Regions from separate parts of the Cryobacterium sp. TMT1-19 genome, predicted to be linked through region 3. Evidence: predicted binding sites of a transcription regulator. Region 3 holds the regulator's gene; each other region holds the start of a gene.

Region 1 (6,962 bases), on a different contig from region 3:
GCGGCATCTACTTCGCCATGAACTCCTCGCCGGCCCTGACCGGCGGCACCGTTGAGGGTGCTGTCACATTCGTGAACAGCCTCGGCCTGACCGGCGTCAACCTGACCCCCGAGATGCTCACCGAGACCGCGAAGAACGTGGGTGAGGAGACCATCGTGTCCCGCACCGGCGGCGCCCCGACCCTGTCGGTCGGCCTCGCCAACATCATGCACCAGCTTGTGGGCGGCTCGGGGATGATGGCGTTCTGGTACCACTTCGCCATCATGTTCGAGGCGCTGTTCATCCTGACCGCCGTCGATGCCGGAACCCGCGTGGCCCGGTTCATGCTGCAGGACAGCCTCGGCAACTTCTTCCCGAAGTTCAAGAACACCTCCTGGCGCCTGGGCGCCTGGGTCACGACCGGGATCATGGTCGCCGCCTGGGGTGCCGTGCTCGTGATGGGCGTCACCGACCCGCTCGGTGGCATCAACACCCTGTTCCCGCTGTTCGGAATCGCGAACCAGTTGCTGGCGGCCATCGCCCTGGCCGTCTGCCTGGCGATCGTGGCCAAGCGAGGGCTGTTCACGTACCTCTGGGTTGTGGCGCTGCCGCTGACCTTCGCCGCCGTCGTGACCATCTACGCGTCGTTCCTGAAGATCTTCTCGACCGTTCCCGCCGTGGGCTACTTCGCCCAGAATCGAGCGTTCTCCAACGCTCTGGATGAGGGACTCACCAGCTTCGGCACGGCGAAGACCGTCGAGGCGATGGAGGCGGTCGTGCGCAACACGATGGTGCAGGGCGTCCTTTCGATCCTGTTCGTCGTGCTGGCCATCATCGTGATGGTCACCGCCGTGCAAGCCACCTGGAAGTCCTACAAGACCCGCAGCTTCGGCACCAACGAGGATGACGCGGTGGCGTCGCAGATGTTCGCCCCGTCCGGCTTCGTGGCCACTCCGGAAGAGAAGAAGCTGGCCGCACGCTGGGACACCCAGATCGCCCAGGCCAAGCTGGACAAGGCAGGGAGGACGACCCGCCGATGAATCTGCTCGCTAGTGTTCGCCACGGCGCGAAGAGCTTCGCCTGGTTCATGAGGGGGGTCATGGGTGAAGACGCCTACGACAAGTACAAGGCCCACCATGAGGCCCATGACGAATCGATTCATGACCCGGATGCCGCCGCCTGCTCCGGACCAGTGATGATGACGGAACGCGAATTCTGGCGCGACCAGACTGACCGCCAGGACATCAACCCCCAGGGTCGGTGCTGCTGAGCGGGTGCGCCACCACCACCCAGGGCTGCCCCCGCGAAGGATTCCTTCGCGGGGGCAGCCCTGTTTTCCTGTTTTCACCGGCGACGCCGGTCAGTGCACGTATTCCAGCAGGTCGAGGCCGACCGCGCGCATCCCGTCGAGCACCGCGAGCCGGGACGAGAGGCGGGTGTCCGCGAAGGACATCGAGACCATGTAGGTCACCCCGGCGCGCGGGCCGCGCAGAATGCCGATCTCACTGCGCACGCCGGCATCCGTTCCGATCTTGTTGACCAGCAGGAGGCCGTGATCTCCGGACCGATGCGCGAGCGGGTCGAGCCCGAACGCGCTGGCGACCATGGACAGGTCGGCGCCGAGCGACAGCCAGCCGAGCACGCGCTCACTCGCCTCCGCATCGACGACCTCCCCCCGGGCCAGCGCCGTGAACAGCCAGGTGAGCTCCTTGGCGCTGCCGACCGAGAGCTGAGGCGCGTCATCGGGACCGCGCCGGTCGCGCACAAGGTCGAGCAGGGCGGTGCGGCTGAGTCCGAGCTGCTCGGCGCGGGACCGCACCGCGTCCAGGCCGACTGCGCGGAGCAGCACATTGGTGGCCAGGTTGTCGTTGATGGCACCGATCAGCGCAGCGAGGTCGGCGATAGGCAGCGAGGGAGCCTGCAGGTGCTGCCAGAGGCCGGATCCGGCGACCGAATCGGACACGGTGCGATCGAGGATCGTGTACGCGCCGAAGTCGGCGTCGCGGAGCCGGGCGGCGACCTCGATCAGCAGAAGCACCGTGCCGATGCCGGCGGTGGGCATGACCACGTGGTCGTCCACGGAGAACAGCACCCGGCCGGTGACCAAATCGGTGGCGCGGGCCGACACCTGCACCCCGTCGACCGCGAGGTCACCGAGCGCCTGGAACCCGCGGCCGAAGTTCGCCGTGGCGTCCACGCCGCCGTGCCTGCCGCGGCGCGCCGAGGAGTGGCGAGACCGGCGCTCTGAGTCCTGGGATGGCATGGCCACAGTGGGCAGGTCCTTACGTAGATTCGGGCTGCTCGACCCCGGTGACACGGGCTTACGGTCGCGCTGAGGTCACCAGATCGTAACGCGCTTTTCCGGGTCCAGCCAGAGAGCGTCGTCCGGGGTGACGCCGAACGCCGTATAGAACTCGTCGATGTTGCGCACGATCTGGTTGCAGCGGAATTCGTTGGGCGAGTGCGGGTCGATCGAGAGCAGGCGGACGGCCTCCTCGTCACGCATCTTGAGCTGCCAGGCCTGTGCCCAGGAGAGGAAGAAGCGCTGGGTGCCGGTGAGTCCGTCGATCACGGGCGGCGCCTGGCCGTCCAGCGAGATCAGGTAGGCCTTCCAAGCGATGGAGAGCCCGCCGAGGTCGCCGATATTCTCGCCGATGGTGAGTGCGCCGTTCACGTGGTGGTCGGGAACCTGATGCGGGGCGAGCGCGTTGAACTGCTCGATCAGGGAGCCGGTGCGCTCTTCGAAGGCCGTGCGGTCATCTTCGGTCCACCAATCGGTGAGTAGCCCGGTGCCGTCGTATTTCGAGCCCTGGTCGTCGAAGCCGTGGCCGATCTCGTGCCCGATGACGGCGCCGATCGCGCCGTAGTTGGCGGCGGAATCGCGGGCATCGTCGAAGAACGGCGGCTGCAGGATGGCGGCCGGGAAGACGATCTCGTTGAAGCCCGGGTTGTAGTACGCGTTGATCGTCTGCGGGGTCATGAACCACTCGTCGCGGTCGAGCGGGTTGCCGATCTTGCCCAATTCCCGCTGAAACTCGAACTCGCTCGTGGCGCGCACGTTCTTGATCAGGTCGGCCGGGTCGACCGAAAGGGTCGAGTAGTCCCGCCACTTGACCGGGTAGCCGATCTTGGGGGTGAACTTCTCGAGCTTGTCGAGCGCACGGGCGCGCGTCTCCGCGGTCATCCAGTCGAGTTCGGTGATGCTCCGGCGGTAGGCCTCGACCAGGTTGGCCACGAGTATGTCCATGCTCGCCTTCGCGCTGGGCTTGAAGTGCCGCTCGACGTAGATGCGCCCGACGGCCTCGCCGAGCGCCCCCTCGACGAGCGAGACGCCACGCTTCCAGCGCTCGCGCAACTGGGGAGTGCCGGTCAGGGTGCGACCGTAGAAGTCAAAGCTGGACTCGACGAAATCGCTCGACAGGAACGCGGCGCTGGAACGGATGATCTGCCACCGTAGCCAGTCCTTCCAACCCTCGAGCTGGTCCTCGGTGAGCATCTCCGCCAGACCGGTCACGAAGCTGGGCTGGCGCACGACAACCTCGTCGAGAGCACCGGCCGGGCCGTCGAGCCCGTCAAGCCAAAGGTGCAGGTCGGCGCCGGCGGCCAGCGCGGTGACCTGACCCCAGGTCTTGAGGTTGTAGGTCTTCTCGCTGTCGCGCGAGCGCACCTTGTCCCAGTGGTGGGTGGCGAGCTCGGTTTCGAGAAGGAACACGCGCTCGGCGCGACCGGCGGCATCCGGGGTGCCGACGAGGCCGAACATCCGGGTCAGGAACGCCTGGTAGGCCTCCCGGATCGCGGCGAACTTCTCGTCGCGGTAGTAGGACTCGTCGGGGAGGCCGAGCCCGCCCTGCTCGACGAAGACGAGGTAGCGCTCGGGGTCCCCCGGATCGTTGTCGACGAAGAGACCGAAGGCGCCGGACACACCCGCGCGCTCGAGGCGGCCGAGGGTGCCGAGCAGCTCGGGGACGGAGGTGACGGCGTCGACGATGGCGAGATCGGCCGCGAGCGGGGTCGCTCCGAGCTCTTCGACGCGGTCCTCGTCCAGGAAGCTGGCATAGAGGTCACCGAATTTGCGCTCCTCGGTGCCGGGGGCGGCGGTCTGGGCTTCGAGGATGATTTCCCGGACGGCCTTCTCCGATTCCTCGGCGAGCAGGTAGAACGAGCCCCAGCGGGCCTTGTCGGCCGGGATCTCACTGCGGGCGATCCACTTGCCGTTCACATGGCGGAAGAGGTCGTCCTGCGGACGCACCTCGAGGTCAAGTTCGTCGCGGTCGATTCCGGATGCGGTCCCCTGGTCAGTCATACCTCCACCCTATTCGCTGTGACAGTGGCCGAGCTGGTAGAGACCCGTCGGGTGTGCACACGGATGGCGGTGGACCTCCCGGCCCGCTGGTCGAGCCCGCCGAGACCCGGAGCTACAGCCCCACCGCCTTGCTCGGCAGTGCGATCAGTGTCTGCTCCGGATCGTTCTCCACCGGTGGCCTGAGCCAGTATTGCGTTCTCGTGCGGGTGATCTTCCAGTGCTGGTTGTGCAGCAGTAGATGGTGCGGGTGGCAGAGCAGTACTCCGTCGGCGAGGTTGGTGTCTCCGCTGTCTGTGAGCCATTCGTTGATGTGGTGGGCTTCGCTCCAGGCCGGTGATCGGTCGCAGTCGACCCACCGGCATCCACCGTCGCGCACTCCCATCGCGGCGCGCTGTGCCTCGGTGAAGAGTCGTTCGTCACGGCCGACGTCGATGATTTGGCCGATGTCGTCGAATTTGATGCCGCGGGTGCCGGTGTCGCAGAGCAACCGGTCGATGGTTTCCTGCGAGATCGGGACCGGGTTGCCCTCGATCTGCCCGTGAGCGGCGGGTTCGGCGGCACCCGGCTCGCCGGGTTCGGCTGTGAGAGCTTTCTCGGTCACGATCACGCGCACCGCCGGGCGGCGTCCGCCGAAGACCCGGCCGGGGTCGGCTTCGCCGGCGATCTTCAGCAGCTGCACGAGGGAGTCCGCGTTGATCTGCTCGGTGCTGCGCGGGTCGTCTGCATTTTCTGGGCCCAGGCGGCGCGTTCCGGGTCGACGAAGCGCACTCCGCCGCGGCGGGGTCCGGTGATGGAGTCGAAGGTGGAGAGCACGAACTCGCCGTCTTCGGGGGCGAAGAGCCCGTCGGCAGAGCCTCATAGTCGGCGCTCGAGGAGCCCGGCAGGGCGACGGCATCGGCCGCCTACCTGAGGTCATCCGCGAGGTTCGTCAAACTACGAGGATACCTGATGTAGTACAGGTAGTTGAGAGTCTGTCACTTATTATGGACACTGTATAGCACTAGTTTCGAAGTCTTGTCTGGCAGCGCGGAGATTGGCTCGCCGGGTCTCGACAGGCTCGACCACCGGAAGCGGACACCGGGTGCGGAGGGGCTGAACTAGAGTTTTGGGATCACCATCACCGTGCTCCGCCCGCAGCCCATCGACCGCGAGATCCTGCGCCTCGCCATCCCCGCCGTCGGCGCGCTCATCGCCGAACCGCTCTTCCTGCTCGCCGACTCCGCCATGGTCGGGCACCTCGGCGCCGTTCCGCTGGCCGGACTCGGCCTGGCCGGCGCCGTGCTGCAAACGATCATCGGCCTGATGGTCTTCCTGGCCTACAGCACCACGCCCGCGGTGGCCCGCTGGCTGGGGGCCGGCGACCGCCGCCGTGCGGTCGCCGTCGGCATCGACGGACTCTGGCTGGCCCTCGGCCTCGGTGTGCTGCTCGCGATTGCGGGCTGGTTCGCCACCCCCCTGCTCGTCGGCGCGTTCGGCGCCGAGCCCGCCGTCACCGCCGCGGCCGTCAGCTACTTGGGCCCATCGATGTTCGGACTGCCTGCCATGCTGCTCGTCTTCGCGGCGACCGGGCTGCTCCGCGGGCTGCAGGACACCCGCACCCCGCTGTGGGTGGCCGGGATCGGGTTCTCGGTCAACATTCTGCTGAATGCGGTGTTCATCTACGGCCTGGGACTCGGCATCGTCGGATCCGCCCTCGGCACGGTCGTGGCACAGTGGGCGATGGTCGCGGTCTACCTTGCCGTCGTCGGCCGCCACGCCCGCCGCGAGAGTGCGCCGCTGCGCCCGCATCGGGTCGGGATGTTGCGGGGCGCGGCATCCGGCGGCTGGCTGTTCCTGCGCACGGTGAGCCTGCGTGCGGCCATGTTGCTCGCGGTTTTCGTGGCCACGAGCCTTGGTTCTCCCGAGCTCGCCGCCTTCCAGATCGCGATGACCCTGTTCGCCACGCTCGCGTTCGCCCTTGACGCCCTGGCGATTGCGGCACAGGCGCTGGTGGGCCGGGGCCTCGGCGCCGGAAACTTGGCCGAGGTGCGCGCGGTGCTCAGGCGCTGCCTCGAATGGGGCGTGCTCAGCGGGTCCGCGCTCGGGCTGCTGGTGATCGCCGCGAGCGGCGTGCTCGGCCGACTGTTCACGAACGCGACCGAGGTCAGCGACCTGCTGCCGGCGGCCCTGATCGTGCTCGGGCTATCCGTTCCGCTCGGCGGGGTGGTCTTTGTGCTCGACGGAGTGCTGATCGGTGCCGGCGACGCGCGCTACCTGGCCCTGACCGGATTGGTGAACCTGGCCGCGTTCGTGCCGCTGGCAGTCGCGGTGCTGCTGCTGGCGCCGTCGGGACCAGCGGGACTGGCCTGGCTGATGGCGGCGTTCGCGTTCGGCTACCTCGGCGCACGCGGGGTGACGCTCGGGCTGCGCGCCCGGGCGGCGAAGTGGATGGTCGTCGGCGCCCGCTGACACCGGGGCAGCCCCAGCGCTGACGGCCGCGGCGCAGCTCGGAAAGCGGGCGCAGGTTCTCCCGTGCGCCAGCCTCCGCGGCCGGCGCCGGAAGGCTAGGCACGGCGGCGGCGACTCTAGCTGAAGGAGTCGCCGCAGGCGCAGCTGCTGCCGGCGTTCGGGTTGTCGATCGTGAAGCCCTGCTTCGCGATGGTGTCCTCGAAGTCGATCGAGGCACCCTCGAGGTACGGCA
Region 2 (6,962 bases), on a different contig from region 3:
ATCACGTGGACGTCGGCGCCCGCGGCGGTCGGGTCTGGGAGCACGTCGTCGGAGCCCCACCGCAACGACTCGAGACCGCGGTACTTACAGACGATGGCCGGGGAAGGGCTGCCACCAAGACCTTCCCCCCGTTCGAATCCGGAGGCAGCGAGGTTGCTGTGCCCCGGCCCCTCCGGAATCGCGTGCAACGCGGAGAATACCGCTACCGCCTCTGAAGCTCCGGGCCCGGTGGTGGACCGGTTCGACGGAGATTCTGGTCTGAAACCACATTTTTGGGTTTCCTGGGGCAGTTTCGGGCAGAATCTCCGTCGAATTCGTTCGGGAGAGAGTTGCTGCTCAGCCTGTGACGAGAAGACACGGGAGTCCCGGAACGCTCGCTCGGGAACCACGGACCGCTCCCTCAGAAGTCGCGGAACCCACGCTCATCCCGCGTCGCGGTCGATCGCCTGTGCCGGTTTGGAAGCAACTGCCCCGCCCCTCCCTCGAAACCCGGTGACGGCCCGTCCGGAGATTCCCGCGACGCGGGTCGAGCCCGTCGAGACCAAGAGCTACAGCGCTGCCCGCTTGCTCGGCAGTGCCACCAGCGTCTGCTCCGGATCTACCTCGACCGGTGGCCCAAGCCAGTACTGCGTTCCGGTGCGGCTGATCGTCCAGTGCTGGTTGTGCAGCAGCAGATGGTGGGGATGACAGAGGAGTACCCCGTCGGCGAGGTCCGTATACCCGTTGTTTTTGAGCCATTCGTTGATGTGGTGCGCTTCTGCCCACGCTGGCGGTTTCTCACAGTCGACCCAGAGACATCCGCCGTCACGGACTGCCATTGCGGCGCGCTGTTTCTCGGTGAAGAGTCGTTCTTCGCGGCCGACGTTGATGATCTGGCCGTTGTCGTCGAATTTGATGCCGCGGGTCCCGGTGTCGCAGAGCAGCCGGTCGATGGTCTCCTGCGAGATCGGGACCGGGTTGCCCTCGATCTGCCCGTGGCCGGCCGGTGCGGCCGGCTGCCGCGCCTCTGCTTCCTGCGCGTCTGCTTCCGGCTTGAGCGCCTTCTCGGTCACGATCACGCGCACCGAGGGTCGGCGCCCGCCGAAGACCCGGCCCGGGTCGGCCTCGCCGGCGATTTTGAGCAGCTGCACGAGGGAGTCAGCGGCGATCTGTTCGGTCGTGCGGGGGTCGTCTTGCATCTTCTTTGCCCAGGCCGCCCGCTCTGCATCCACGAATCGCACCCCGCCGCGGCGCGGGCCCGTGATCGAGTCGAACGTGGAGAGCATGAACTCGCCGTCTTCGGGGGCAAACAGCCCGCTGAGTCGTACGTTGCCGTTGCCCAGCCGGTAGACCCGCAGGTAGCGGTCGTCGGAGGCCTGCTTCTCCCGGGCGGCGATGCCGGCCTCGTCAAGCTGGTCGCGCATCCGTCTCGCCCATTTGAACACCTGATCGGCATTCAGTGACGACGCCTCCGCCAGGAGCGCCTCCAGCGCCACCGCGAGCTTCTCGGCGGTGACCGAGGCGTCGATCTGGCCCAGCCCCGCGCGGATCGACTCGGCCGCGTCGACGGAAAGGGTTCCGGCGGTGACGGCCCGGGCGATCGGTGCCTGCCACGGCACCTTCGCCTCGAATTCGGCGACCTCGGCGGCATCCCTGTCGGGCGAGGAGAGCGCCGCCTCGACGAGCCTGTCGGCCGCCTCGGCATCGGCCATCATGGTGCCGACTGCGACCAGCTTGTAGGCGTCGCCCTTGGACGAGCCGGTCGAGTTCTGGATCAGGGCCACCGGCGAGAGGTACCCCTGCTGCGCCGCCAGGCCCGAGTGCCCGAGCTCCGGTCGGGAACGCTCGGCGATGGTCGCCGCCATCCAGGCGGCATAGGTATCGACGAGACGGCGGATCGAAGCGATTCGCTTCTGACCGGCCAACACCTCGGCATCAGGAAGGGCCGCGAGATCGGCGCATGATGAGCCCAGCAGGGCCACGGCATCGGCCGCCTGCCTGAGGTCTTCCGCGAGGTTGGTCATGTTACGAGGATACCTCATTGCGTACACATAGTCGAGAATTTGTCAGATAGTTGAGGATTTTTGGAGGTTGAGATTCGAAGTCCTGTTCATCGATCTTGGAGGCATCGCTTCGGGTCTCGCCCAGCTCTACCACCGGGTCGGGAGCCCTCTGAGGCTGGGCGGCCGCCCCGTTGTCCCCGGGAAAAGCCGGGCCTACCATGTGTCGCAGCCCCACTTCGGGAACCGAGCGTCGTTGCCGTGCCTCGGCGGGTTGCCGCACACAGGTCTCGGGCATTGCTCCGGATGTCCGCGTCCTGCACATCACAGGACGGGACTGACCATGAGCACGTATCTGTTTGAAGTGAACTACGTGGGCGAAGGTATCAGGGGCCTCATGCGCGAAGGCGGTACCGGCCGTCGGGAGACGCTGGTCGCAGCCCTCAAATCGGTGGGTGGGTCGGTCGAGAGTTTCTACTACGCCTTCGGGGAGACCGACGTTCTGGGGGTCATCGAGGTTCCGGAGCCGTCCGACGCCGCCAAGAAAACGCCGGCGTATCGGGCTCCCGGCCAGTAGGTCTGCAGCGGCGTTCTCCCGCTCTAGCGCAGCATCCATGGGCACTCGGATGCGGTGACGCCCCGAGCCGGATGGCCATCGGCTGACACCTACTCCGCCCAGTTGCCCGGAACGATGACGACCAGTCTGCAGCGCGGACATCGGTGACAGGACTCGAGCCCCTGAGCGGTGTCCACACCGTCGGGGGTCATTTCGGCCCCGCACGCCGGACACACCGGGCCGTCACCGTCGAGGGCGAACTCTTCCATTACTCCAGTCTGCGGCGTCCGTGCGGGCCGGTGCCGCGGCAACCGTCTCGCGCGCATCGTGCGCCGTTGCGCGCGTGGCACGCAAGGCGCGCAGCGGCGCAGCGGCGCAGCTCCGGCGCGACGCCGACTGGCGGCGACGCGGAAAGGGAATCGGTACGCGACGCGGAAAGGGAATCGGCACGCGAAGCGGAAAGGGAAACAGTGCGGGAACGACCGGGCTCTGTGCCATGCTGACCGAATCGACGATCGGGGGCTCTCAGTGGTGCGTGACCACGGCTTCAAAGACGCGTACTCGCTGGCCCAGCGCGATCCGGCCTACCTCGCGGCGGTTCGGGTCGCTTACTCGGGAGAGAAGAACGTGCTCAACGCCCTGTGGTGGGCGACTCACCCCGCCGAGGCGGCACCGGATGGCTCACCGTCCCCGGCAAACCAGCTGCGCGACCTCCAGAAGCGCGTCTTCTCGGCGAACGGCGACTCCGTCGGCGATCCGAAGGCCACCGCCGCACTGCGGGAGCTGCAGGCCACGGTGGCCGCCGACCGTGCCGCGATCGCCGCCGCGATCCGTGCGGCCGAATTCGCGGTCAACACCCAGCCGCCCCGCTCCCCCGGTGAGTCGACGGCACCGAGGAAGACTGGTCCCCGGACGATGCACGAGGGGACGTCCGAGGGTTCGCTTCAACCGTTTTTCGAGGAGGTACTCGACGAGACTGCGCTGCCCGCCAGCGGACGCGACCGCAACGCTCTCCTGGTTCTCGGCATCCTTGTCGCACTGGGTGTCGGTTTCGTCGTCGGCACTCTAACGAATGCCTCGCTCGTCACCGCATCGCCTTCTGCGGATCCCGTGAACGCGGAGGACACCTGCGGCCAAGTGAGTGACGTTGTGACGCTGATGCACAATGCGTACGGTTCGCTGCTAGCAGTGCCCTCAACCCAGCAGGAGTTCGAGGGAGCCGCACGGCTCGTTGCGCGGCTGAGCGCCCGCGTGGACACCGTGCCCGGCTCCGCGGTGGCGGACCAGGTGGAGGCCCTGAAGGGCCTGCTGCCGTCGTCGGCCAGCGAGCAAATCGATCCGCTGTCGACAGAGTGGGGGCAGGCTCTGGCCCGTGTCAGCGCGGCCTGCAGCGCTGCCGGGTTCGACATCAGCGTGGACGCCTGGATTGGCGGCTGACGGCACCGGCCCGGTCGGGAGCGCGATTTCTCGGATGCATGGACCTTCGGTTTGATGAGCTGGACTTTCCGTCTTGGCCGCCCGCTCCGCGCGATCAGGCGGTGCGCTATACGCCCGCCAGAATCGCGGTGCCGAGCTCGGCCGGCCCGGTGAACTGGAGCCAGTGCCCGGTGGGCAGGTCCACGTACTCGACGTCGTGCAGGCGGGCCAGCTCCGCCACAAACGGATACCCGGCGGCAATCCACTCGGTGAGCAGCGCGGACGATCTCGCAGGAGCGGTGCGGAGGCATGGGCTGCCGGGGGACATCCGGTGCGCCCGCAGCACTAACCTCGGAGATTTTCGCGACACGCCGCTCAGGCTGGCCCCCGAACCGGCGTTTCCCGAAAATCTCCGCGATTACGTGACGACGGATGCCTGTCAGCGAGCCCGTGTTCCACGAGCGCTCGCACGGCGAATCCTTCCTCCACCTCGTCGCGGCACGGTCCCGCTACCCGGGCTTGTGGATCCTCGACGAGCCGGAGTCGGCCCTCTCCTTCACCGGTTCTCTCGCCCTGATCCGCCACCTGCAGGACATCCTGGACGCGGGCGGATCCCAGGTCATCCTCTCGACGCACTCCCCGATCCTGGCGTCGCTCCCGGGCGCCGCCATCTACGAGGTCGGGCCCTGGGGTTACCGCCCGTGCGCCTGGGAAGACCTTGACCTGGTGCGCGACTGGCGCTCCTTCCTGGAGGCCCCGGAGCGCTACCTGCGGCACCTGTTCTGACCCGGGGCAACCGATGGCCACCGGCCGCGACCGGCACCCGCTCTCACCATCGGTCGGGCCTCAGTTCTGCAGGAACGTGGTGACGTACGCCACCGTGTCGGCCGGGCTGACCCCCAGCTCCCGCAGCCGTTCGACATAGGTCTTTGCCGCGCCGAGCGCCTGCTGTTCGACCGAGTCCGGTGCGGCCTTGACGAAGGAACCGGCCCTGCCGCGGGTCTCGATGAACCCCCCAGCCTCGAGTTCCTTGTAGGCACGCGCCACGGTGTTCGGCGCGAGCACCAGGTCAGCGGCGAGCCTGCGCACCGTGGGCAGGCGTGTTCCCGCGACCATGTCCCCGCTCCGGATGTGCGCAATGACCTGCACGCGCAGCTGGTCGAACGGCGGCGTCGCCGAACGCGGGTCGATGCGGAGAATCACTGCGGGCCGACCGGGCGCGAACCGGCATCCGCGTGGAGGGTTCGCCGAAAGTGCCGCCGTGACGAGGTGAGAACGGATGCGGCGGCGGCGAGATCCAGGATCGCGGCCGAGCGAAGCGAATCGAAGATCATGTCGGACCACACGTCACCGAGCATCGAAACCCCGTTATGTTCTTCGTTTTGTGTCAGCCTATCAATACAATCATAAGCACACAACAGGGATCCCGACGTCGGATACACGGTTGACCGCCGAATTCACCCCGTCCGGTCGAGTTCGCCCCGGCTCGGCTCGGTTCAGCGGGCCAGCATGTCCGGCAGCAGCGGCGAGAAGATCACGACGAAAGCCAGCACATTCAGGGCCACCGTGCCCCAGAACGCCTGCCGAAAACCGGCCTTCTTGGTTTTGTGCCGCAGCACCTGCTGCGCCACGATCGCGCCCGGCCAGCCGCCGGCGAATCCGAGCAGCAGCAGGGTGTTCTCCGGCACCCGCCAGCGCGCGGCGACCGCTGCGGACTTGTCCACGGCGTAGGCGACGAAGCAGGCGAGGCTGACGGCCAGGTAGAACGCGGCCACCCAGATCGAGACCGGTCGGTAGGCGTCGACGACGAGGTAGATCGACGTGAAGGCGACGATGGCGAGGTAGGCGACGGCTCCCGAACCGGTGCGGGCGGGCATCCGTCGCCGCGTGTCGGTCTGCCTCGTGCGTGGGGACTGCCGCCTGGGCCTGGTCTGTCTCATCTGTGTCTCCTCGCGGCAGCAGCTCAGTCGAGGAAGTCGCGAACGACGGTGTCGAGGGCCGCGACCGTCAACGCGATCGAGCCGATGTCGATGCGCTCGTCGTTGCCGTGGAACAGCTGCCGGAAGGTGCCGTAGTCCCAGTGCCGGCCGAGCAGCGCGAAACCGTAGGCAGGGACGCCGCGGCGGCGGTAGAACCGCGCATCGGAGCCGCCGACGCTGAGCACCGGGAGCAGGTCGGCGTCGGGGTAGGCCCGGCGCACGGCCTTGCCGAGCGAGTGGAACAGCGGCGTGTCGACCGCGGACCGGGTGGCCGCGGCGAATTCGTCGCCCTCGATCGTGACCTCGTCGGCCAGGTCGCCGAGCGCCTCCCGCAGGTAGGCGTCGACGTCGGCGGCTGACAGGTCGGGCAGCACCCGGATATCGAGGGTGATCGTGGCGAGCGCGGGGATGACGTTGTCCTTCACCCCGGCCCGCACGATGTTGGGCGAGATGGTGGTGTGGGTGGATGCGTGCGCGAACCCGGCCAGGCTGCCGAGGTCGTTCAGGGCGCCGTCGATGCGGTGCGGGTCGAGCAGGCGGGCGGCAAGGTCGGGTTCCAGTTCGAGGGCCTGCACATATCGGCGCCAGTCGGCGGTGATCTGCACCGGAGCGCGGTAGCGGGCCAGGCGCCCCACGGCATCCGCAGCGATCACCGCGGCGTTGCGCGCGCCCCACGGGGCCGACCCATGGCCGGGGGTGCCGCGCACGGAAAGGCGCCGACCGGCGATACCTTTTTCGCCGACGGCCGTCGAGATCAGCGGCCGCGGCCCGACCATGGCCCCGCCGGACTCGGTGAGCACGGCGTCCGCGTCGATCAGATCGAGCCGGTGCTCGGTGAGCCATTCCACGCCGAAGTGGCTGCCGTCTTCCTCGTCGGCAACCGCGGCGAAGATGAGGTCGCCGCGCGGCCGGAACGGTCCGGTCGCAATGGCCCGGGTGACGACCGCGTAACTGGCGGTCAGGTAGAGCATGTCGAGGGCGCCGCGTCCCCAGATCTCGCCGTCGATGATCTCGGCGCCGAAGGGGTCGCGG
Region 3 (6,962 bases):
CAGCGGCTCGGGCGCGAGCCCGTCGTCGTCGCTGTGCATGTTGGGCTCAAACTGTCGTCCCTCCCACGGTTGCCCGGCGGAGTCGCCCCCTCCGGGTCCGCCGGGAAGGCCGGTGGAGCCGAGGTTACGCGCCCGCGACATCCAGCGCCTCGCCCAGGGTGAACGCCCCCGCGTAGAGGGCTTTTCCGACGATCGCGCCCTCGAGTCCGAGCGGTACAAGTTCGCGCAATGCGCGGAGGTCGTCGAGGCTGGAGATGCCGCCGGAGGCGACGACCGGTCGGTCAGTGCGCTCCATCATCTGGCGGAGCAGGTCGATGTTGGGGCCTTGCAACGTGCCGTCCTTGGTCACATCGGTGACGACGTAGCGCGAGCAGCCAGCCTCCTCGAGACGGGCGAGCACCTCCCAGAGGTCCCCTCCCTCCCTGGTCCAGCCGCGGGCGGCGAGGGTGGTTCCGCGCACGTCGAGCCCGACGGCGACGGCGTCACCGTGCCGGGCGATGACCTGCGCCGCCCACTCCGGGTTCTCCAGTGCCGCGGTGCCCAGGTTGATCCGGCTGACGCCCGCGTTCAGGGCCGCGTCCAGCGACGCGTCGTCGCGGATCCCGCCGGATAGCTCGATCTTCACGCCCGTGACCTCGCGGATCACAGTGCGGATGACATCCGTGTTGTTGCCGCGACCGAAGGCCGCGTCGAGGTCGACGAGGTGGATCCACTCGGCGCCCTGGCGGGCCCAGTCAAGTGCCGCGTCGACGGGGTCGCCGTAATTGGTCTCGGTGCCGGCTTCGCCCTGGGTCAAGCGAACGGCCTTGCCGTCGGCCACATCCACGGCGGGCAGCAGAACGAGACGGAGGGAAGGGGTATTCACAGTCATGGGTGTCCTCGGTTGGGAATGGTCGCGGCGACCAGGTCAGTCAGGGAAAAGTCAAGGTCAGTTCTTGACTGTGCCGAGCCAGTTATGGAGCAGACGGATGCCTGCCTCACCGGATTTCTCCGGGTGGAACTGGGTGGCGGTAAGCGGTCCGTTCTCGATGGCGGCCAGGAAAGGTTGTCCGTGCTCGGACCAGGTGAGAATCGGTTTCGGGAACGGTGGCATGACGTCGAGGGACCATTCCTGGGCGGCGTAGGAGTGCACGAAGTAGAAGCGCTCCTGCTCGAGGCCATGGAACAGCGTCGAGCCCTCCCCCGGCGTGACCGTGTCCCAGCCCATGTGCGGCAGCACCGGCGCCGTCAGCTGCGTCACGGTGCCGGGCCATTCGCCCAGCCCCTCCGTGTCCACGCCGCGTTCGACGCCGTGCTCGAACATGATCTGCATGCCCACGCAGATGCCCAGCACCGGGCGTCCGCCCGCGATCCGGCGGTCGATGATCTCGTCGCCGTGCACCGCCTTCAGAGCCTGCATGACGGCGCTGAACGCGCCCACGCCGGGCACGACGAGCCCGTCGGCCTCAAGCGCCTGACGGCGGTCGCTGGTCAGCGTCACCTCGGCCCCGGCGAGTTCGAGTGCCTTGACGGCGGAGTGCACGTTTCCGGTGCCGTAGTCGAGGACAACGACGCTGGTCACAGCGCACCCTTGGTCGAGGGGACGCCGGACACCAGCGGGTCGAGCGCCTTCGCCTGGCGGAACGCGCGGGCGAACGCCTTGAATTCGGCTTCGGCGATGTGGTGCGGGTCGCGGCCGCCCTGCACGGTGACGTGCACCGTGAGGCCGCCGTTGAAGGCGATAGCCTCAAACACGTGGCGCACCATGGAGCCGGTGAAGTGGCCGCCGATCAGGTGGAACTCGAAACCGGCCGGCTCGCCTTGGTGCACGAGGTAGGGGCGCCCGGAGATGTCGACGACGGCCTGTACGAGGGCCTCGTCGAGCGGCACGACGGCGTCACCGTAGCGGGAGATGCCGGATTTGTCCCCGAGAGCCTGCTTGATCGCCTGGCCGAGCAGGATGCCGACGTCCTCGACCGTGTGGTGCACATCGATCTCGATATCGCCGCGGGCGCGCACGGTGAGGTCGGTCAACGAGTGTTTCGCGAAGGCCGTGAGCAGGTGATCGAAGAACGGGACCGACGTCTGGATGTCCGACTCACCGGTGCCGTCGAGATTGAGCGACAGGTCGATGCTCGACTCGCTGGTCTCGCGCTGCAGGTGGGCGAAACGAGGCGAGGTGGTCGCGAAAGAGAAGCTCATACGGCTAGTTTATTGGCCCGAGCCGTTCACGACCGCCCAAGCGCCTCGAGGGCGTCGAGGAACGCCGTGGTCTCGGCCTCGGTGCCGGCGCTGACCCGCAGGTGGCCCGGGATGCCGACGTCGCGCACAAGGATGCCTTCCGCCAGCAGCGCCTCGAAGGTGGCCCGAGGGTCCTCAACGCCGCCGAACAGCACGAAGTTGCTCGCACTGCGCAGCGGAGTGTAGCCAAGCCGGGCCAGTTCGCTCACGATGCGGTCCCGCTGCCCGCGGATGTCGTCGACCATGGCAAGCATCGCGGGCGTGTGGACGAGCGCGGCGACCGCGGCAGCCTGGGTGAGCGCGGACAGGTGGTAGGGCAGACGAACCAGGCGGAGGGCATCCGTCACAGCGGGATCGGCGGCCAGATAGCCGACGCGCACACCGGCGAAGGCGAACGCCTTGCTCATGGTGCGGGACACCAGCAGGCGCTCCCGGCCGGGAAGCAGGCTCAGGGCGGTTGGCGCGTCATCCGTCCCGAACTCGGCGTACGCCTCGTCGACGACGACGATGCCGTCGCTCGCATCGTAGACGGCCTCGATCGTTTCCAGGGACAGGGGCGTGCCGGTGGGGTTGTTCGGCGAGCAGAGGAAGACGACGTCAGGGGCAACCCGGTCGACCCACTCGAGCGCCGTGGCCGGGGAGAGTTCGAACTTTGCGTCACGACCACCCGCGATCCAGCGGGTGCCGGTGCCGGAGGCGAGCAGAGGGTACATGGAGTAGGTCGGCGCGAAGCCGAGCACGGACCGACCCGGGCCGCCGAAGGCCTGCAGCACCTGCTGAAGAACCTCGTTGGAACCGTTGGCGGCCCAAATGTTCTTTCGGGTGAGGCCGTGACCAAGATAACGGGCGAGGGAATCCCGCAGCTCGGTGAACTCCCGATCGGGGTATCGGTTCACGGTCGTGACCGCCAGAGCCAACGCCGCCACGATGTCCTGCGCCACCTCAGCCGGGATGCCGTGGGTGTTCTCGTTCACGTTGAGAGCCACCGGCACGTGCAACTGCGGCGCCCCATAGGGAGTGAGTCCGCGCAGATTATCGCGAAGGGGAAGATCGTTGAGACTGGTCACTCCCCCCATGTTACCGGGGTGAGACCGGCGGGGGCTCGCCGCGGGTAGTTCACAGGTCGTTCGGAAGCGCCAGCCGCTGACCGGGCTGCACGCTGTCGGACGGCAGCTGGTTGAGGCTCACAATCTCGGCGATCACCTCGCGCGGATCGGACGTGGGCGCGATTGTCTCGGCAAGTTGCCAGAGCGACTGCCCCGACTTGATAGTGACGTAGTCGAAGGCCGTGGCCACGCGAGCGACGGTCGAGTTCTCGGCGGCGGCGATGCCTCCGTTGAGGGTGACGACCAGGGCCACGGCTACGAGCGGAAAGGCAGCCAGGGACGTGAAAACGACGCGACCGCGCCGGGTGAGTCGGAGCCGGGTGCGTCCGGTCGCGATGGGGGCGCCTCGTTCAAGTGCAGTGCTCATGTCATACCTCCTGTGAGAAGACGCATCCGACTCTCGGCCGGGAGAGCCGGATGCGAACTTATGTTCCGAATGTATATTCGATTATTCGAACAATCAAGCTTTATTCGGTAGTTTCTGAAATATTTACTCCGACCCACTCGAATACATGTTTGTTTAATGGGCTCAACGCGGATACAGTTTCGATTGTTGATTGACACTCAATCAGGCACCCCCGACATTCGCGTGAATCGGCGGCATTCGCTGTTTGCCGCCAGCGCATCAATCAAAACGAGGAGCGACGAACGTGGCACAGAACACCAGCGGTCCCCGCGACAAGGGCGGCACCAGACGGCGCAAGAGCCTCAGCGAGAAGCAGCTCGCCATCCTCGACGTCATCCAGCGCTCGGTCAGCCAACGCGGCTATCCGCCGAGCATGCGCGAGATCGGCGACGCCGTCGGCCTGTCGTCACTGTCGAGCGTCACCCACCAGCTCAACCAGCTGGAACTGAGCGGTTACCTCCGCCGAGACCCGAACCGTCCCCGAGCACTGGAGGTGCTCATCGAGATTCCGCAGTCGCCCGAAGACACGACGGCCGGATCCTCGGAGAGTTTCCACACCGGAGTGCAGGTCGGCGACGCCGCCATGGTTCCGCTCGTCGGTCGAATCGCCGCCGGCATCCCGATCACCGCCGAACAGCAGATCGACGAGATCTTCCCGCTACCCCGCCAGCTGGTGGGCAAGGGCGACCTGTTCATGCTCAAGGTGTCGGGCGAATCGATGATCGACGCCGCCATAATGGACGGCGACTGGGTCGTCGTGCGGCAGCAGAAGACCGCCGAAAACGGTGAAATCGTTGCAGCCATGCTCGACAACGAGGCAACCGTCAAGGTCTTCCGCCAGCGCGACGGGCACACCTGGCTACTGCCCCGCAACACCAACTTCGAACCCATCGTCGGCGATCACGCCGAGATTCTGGGGAAGGTTGTGGCAGTGCTGCGGTCGGTTTAGGGCATCAGCACTACAGCACATCAGCACTTCAGCGCTTCAGCACTTCAGCACTTCAGCACTTCAGCACTTCAGTCCGACTCTTGGTCTCGACGGTTTCGACCAGCGTCGTGGAGACGCGCGTGCGTTGAGTCACCATGGTTATTTCGGTCGGGTCTTGTGATCCGGGTCTTGTGGGCCGGGCACGAACACTGTTTTTGGTGTCGTGCCCGGCTTTTGTGTGGGTGGAGGCGGGGTCAGGCGGAGACGGAGGAGGTCAGGCGGGCGCGGAGGATGCGGGTGGCGGCGAGCATGTTGTGCAGGGACTGGACGGTTTCGGCGTAGCCGCGGGTTTTGAGGCCGCAGTCGGGGTTCACCCAGAGCCGGGTGGCCGGGATGGCTGCCGCGGCGCGCTCGAGCAGGTCGGTGAGTTCGGATACGCTCGGCACACGCGGCGAGTGGATGTCCCACACTCCCGGGCCGATACCGTGGTCGAAGCCCTGGGACCGGATATCGCCCACCACCTCCATGCGAGAGCGTGCCGCCTCGATGCTGGTCACATCGGCGTCCAGGTTGCGGATCGCGTCGATGACCACCCCGAACTCCGAGTAGCAGAGGTGGGTGTGGATCTGGGTGGCCACGGCCGCACCGGCCGTCGCCAGGCGGAAGGACCCCACCGACCAGTCGAGGTATTCCGCCTGGTCCTTCTGCTTCAACGGCAGCAGCTCCCGCAGCGCGGGCTCGTCGACCTGGACGATCTGAATGCCGGCCGTCTCCAGGTCGGCGATCTCGTCCCGGAGGGCCAGGGCCACCTGCCTGGCCGTCTCGCCCAGCGGCTGGTCGTCGCGCACGAACGACCACGCGAGGATCGTGACCGGACCGGTGAGCATCCCCTTGACGGGCTTGGGCGTCAGCCCCTGCGTGAACGCCGACCACTCGACCGTGATGGGCCGCGGTCGGGACACGTCACCCCAGAGGATCGACGGGCGCACGCACCGGCTGCCGTAGGACTGCACCCAGCCGTTCTCGGTGACCGCGAAGCCGTCCAGGTTCTCGGCGAAGTACTGCACCATGTCGTTGCGTTCCGGCTCCCCGTGCACGATCACGTCGAGGCCGATGTCTTCCTGCAACGCGACGACCCGACGGATTTCGGCGCGCATCAGGTCCCGGTATTCCGCGGTGCTCAGCACCCCCCGTACCAGCTGCGCCCTGGCCCGACGGATGTCCCCGGTCTGCGGGAAGGATCCGATCGTGGTCGTCGGCAGGAACGGCAGCCCGAGGGCCATCTCCTGGGCTGCCACTCGGTCTGCGTAGGCGCCCCGGGTGAAGTCGCCCGGAGCGAGCGCGTCGGCGCGCACCCGAACGGCGCCATCGTGGACTCCGGGAGCCACCCCCCGCGCGTCGAGGGCCGCGGAGGCCGCAGAGAGGTCGGTCTCGATGGCACGGCGACCCAGACTGAGGCCGCGGGCGAGTGTGGCAACCTGCGCGACCTTCTGATCCGCAAAGGCCAGCCAGCTTTTCAGGTCGTCGTCCAGCGCCGATTCATCGTCGACGTCGTGGGGAACGTGCAGCAGCGAGGTTGAGGTGGAAACCGAGATCCGCGGCGAGAGGCGGACCAGGCCGGCCGCCGTGTCGAAGGCGGCGGCCAGGTCGCCGCGCCAGATATTGTGGCCGTCAATGATGCCGGCCACGAGAGTGGTCGTGTCCAGTCCGGGGGTCTCCGCCGGCACGCTTCCCCGCACGAGGTCAAGCCCAATGGCTTCCACCGGGGTGATGGCAAGAACGGGTAGGGCGTCGTCGAGGCTGCCGTACGGCGCGGCGACGAACAGGGCGGGACGCTCGGCGAGGGCGCCGAGGGTGTTGTAGGCGAAGCGGAGGCCGGCGAGGGCATCCGTTCTCGGGGTGTCGATGCTCTCGCTGACCAGGGCAGGCTCGTCGAGCTGCACCCATTCGGCTCCGGCGGCGCGCAGCCGCTGCAGGAGGGCGGCGTAGACCGGCACAAGGTCGTCGAGGCGGTCAAGCGGACTGAATCCGGCCGGGGCCTCGTCGCTGGGCTTGCTCAGCAGCAGGAAGGTGACCGGGCCGACGATGACGGGCCGGGTCAGGAATCCGGCCGCCTTCGCCTCCTCGAACTCGCGCACCAGGCGGGTGCCGGCGAGGGTGAACTCGGTCTCGGGGCCGATCTCCGGCACCAGGTAGTGGTAGTTGGTGTCGAACCATTTGGTCATCTCCAGCGGCGGATTCTCCCCTTCGCCGCGGGCGAGGGTGAAGTAGCCGGCCAGGTCGAGGTGGCCGTCCGCGCCCC

The links. Region 3 encodes LexA, which represses DNA repair genes until DNA is damaged. Its sites were predicted from a motif close to TCGAACANNTGTTCGA; they were not measured.
Region 1: E3T40_RS08270 (DUF222 domain-containing protein) is a predicted target of LexA. The motif match lies at 5,234-5,249, and genes of this name have one in related genera.
Region 2: E3T40_RS12985 (DUF222 domain-containing protein) is a predicted target of LexA. The motif match lies at 2,023-2,038, and genes of this name have one in related genera.

The regions. Positions count from the first base shown of each region.
Region 1 covers NZ_SOHB01000032.1:724-7,685, reverse strand. Annotated here, with positions in the region: gene E3T40_RS08290 (carbon starvation CstA family protein) at 1-1,019, shown strand, start outside; gene E3T40_RS08285 (YbdD/YjiX family protein) at 1,016-1,249, shown strand; gene E3T40_RS08280 (serine hydrolase) at 1,340-2,242, opposite strand; gene E3T40_RS08275 (M13 family metallopeptidase) at 2,318-4,282, opposite strand; gene E3T40_RS08270 (DUF222 domain-containing protein) at 4,395-5,141, opposite strand; gene E3T40_RS08265 (MATE family efflux transporter) at 5,399-6,730, shown strand; gene erpA (iron-sulfur cluster insertion protein ErpA) at 6,847-6,962, opposite strand, start outside.
Region 2 covers NZ_SOHB01000049.1:84,145-91,106, reverse strand. Annotated here, with positions in the region: gene E3T40_RS12985 (DUF222 domain-containing protein) at 549-2,003, opposite strand; gene E3T40_RS12980 (GYD domain-containing protein) at 2,323-2,556, shown strand; gene E3T40_RS16400 (hypothetical protein) at 2,646-2,804, opposite strand; gene E3T40_RS12975 (hypothetical protein) at 3,064-3,972, shown strand; partial or broken gene E3T40_RS12970 (alpha/beta hydrolase) at 4,079-4,234, opposite strand; gene E3T40_RS12965 (AAA family ATPase) at 4,384-4,737, shown strand; gene E3T40_RS12960 (GntR family transcriptional regulator) at 4,798-5,154, opposite strand; gene E3T40_RS16395 (hypothetical protein) at 5,151-5,309, opposite strand; gene E3T40_RS12955 (DUF1294 domain-containing protein) at 5,448-5,891, opposite strand; gene E3T40_RS12950 (M20/M25/M40 family metallo-hydrolase) at 5,915-6,962, opposite strand, start outside.
Region 3 covers NZ_SOHB01000041.1:28,698-35,659, forward strand. Annotated here, with positions in the region: gene E3T40_RS11135 (SseB family protein) at 1-141, opposite strand, end outside; gene priA (bifunctional 1-(5-phosphoribosyl)-5-((5-phosphoribosylamino)methylideneamino)imidazole-4-carboxamide isomerase/phosphoribosylanthranilate isomerase PriA) at 125-871, opposite strand; gene hisH (imidazole glycerol phosphate synthase subunit HisH) at 929-1,561, opposite strand; gene hisB (imidazoleglycerol-phosphate dehydratase HisB) at 1,558-2,181, opposite strand; gene E3T40_RS11155 (histidinol-phosphate transaminase) at 2,208-3,287, opposite strand; gene E3T40_RS11160 (LysM peptidoglycan-binding domain-containing protein) at 3,337-3,693, opposite strand; gene lexA (transcriptional repressor LexA) at 3,977-4,681, shown strand; gene metE (5-methyltetrahydropteroyltriglutamate--homocysteine S-methyltransferase) at 4,915-6,962, opposite strand, start outside.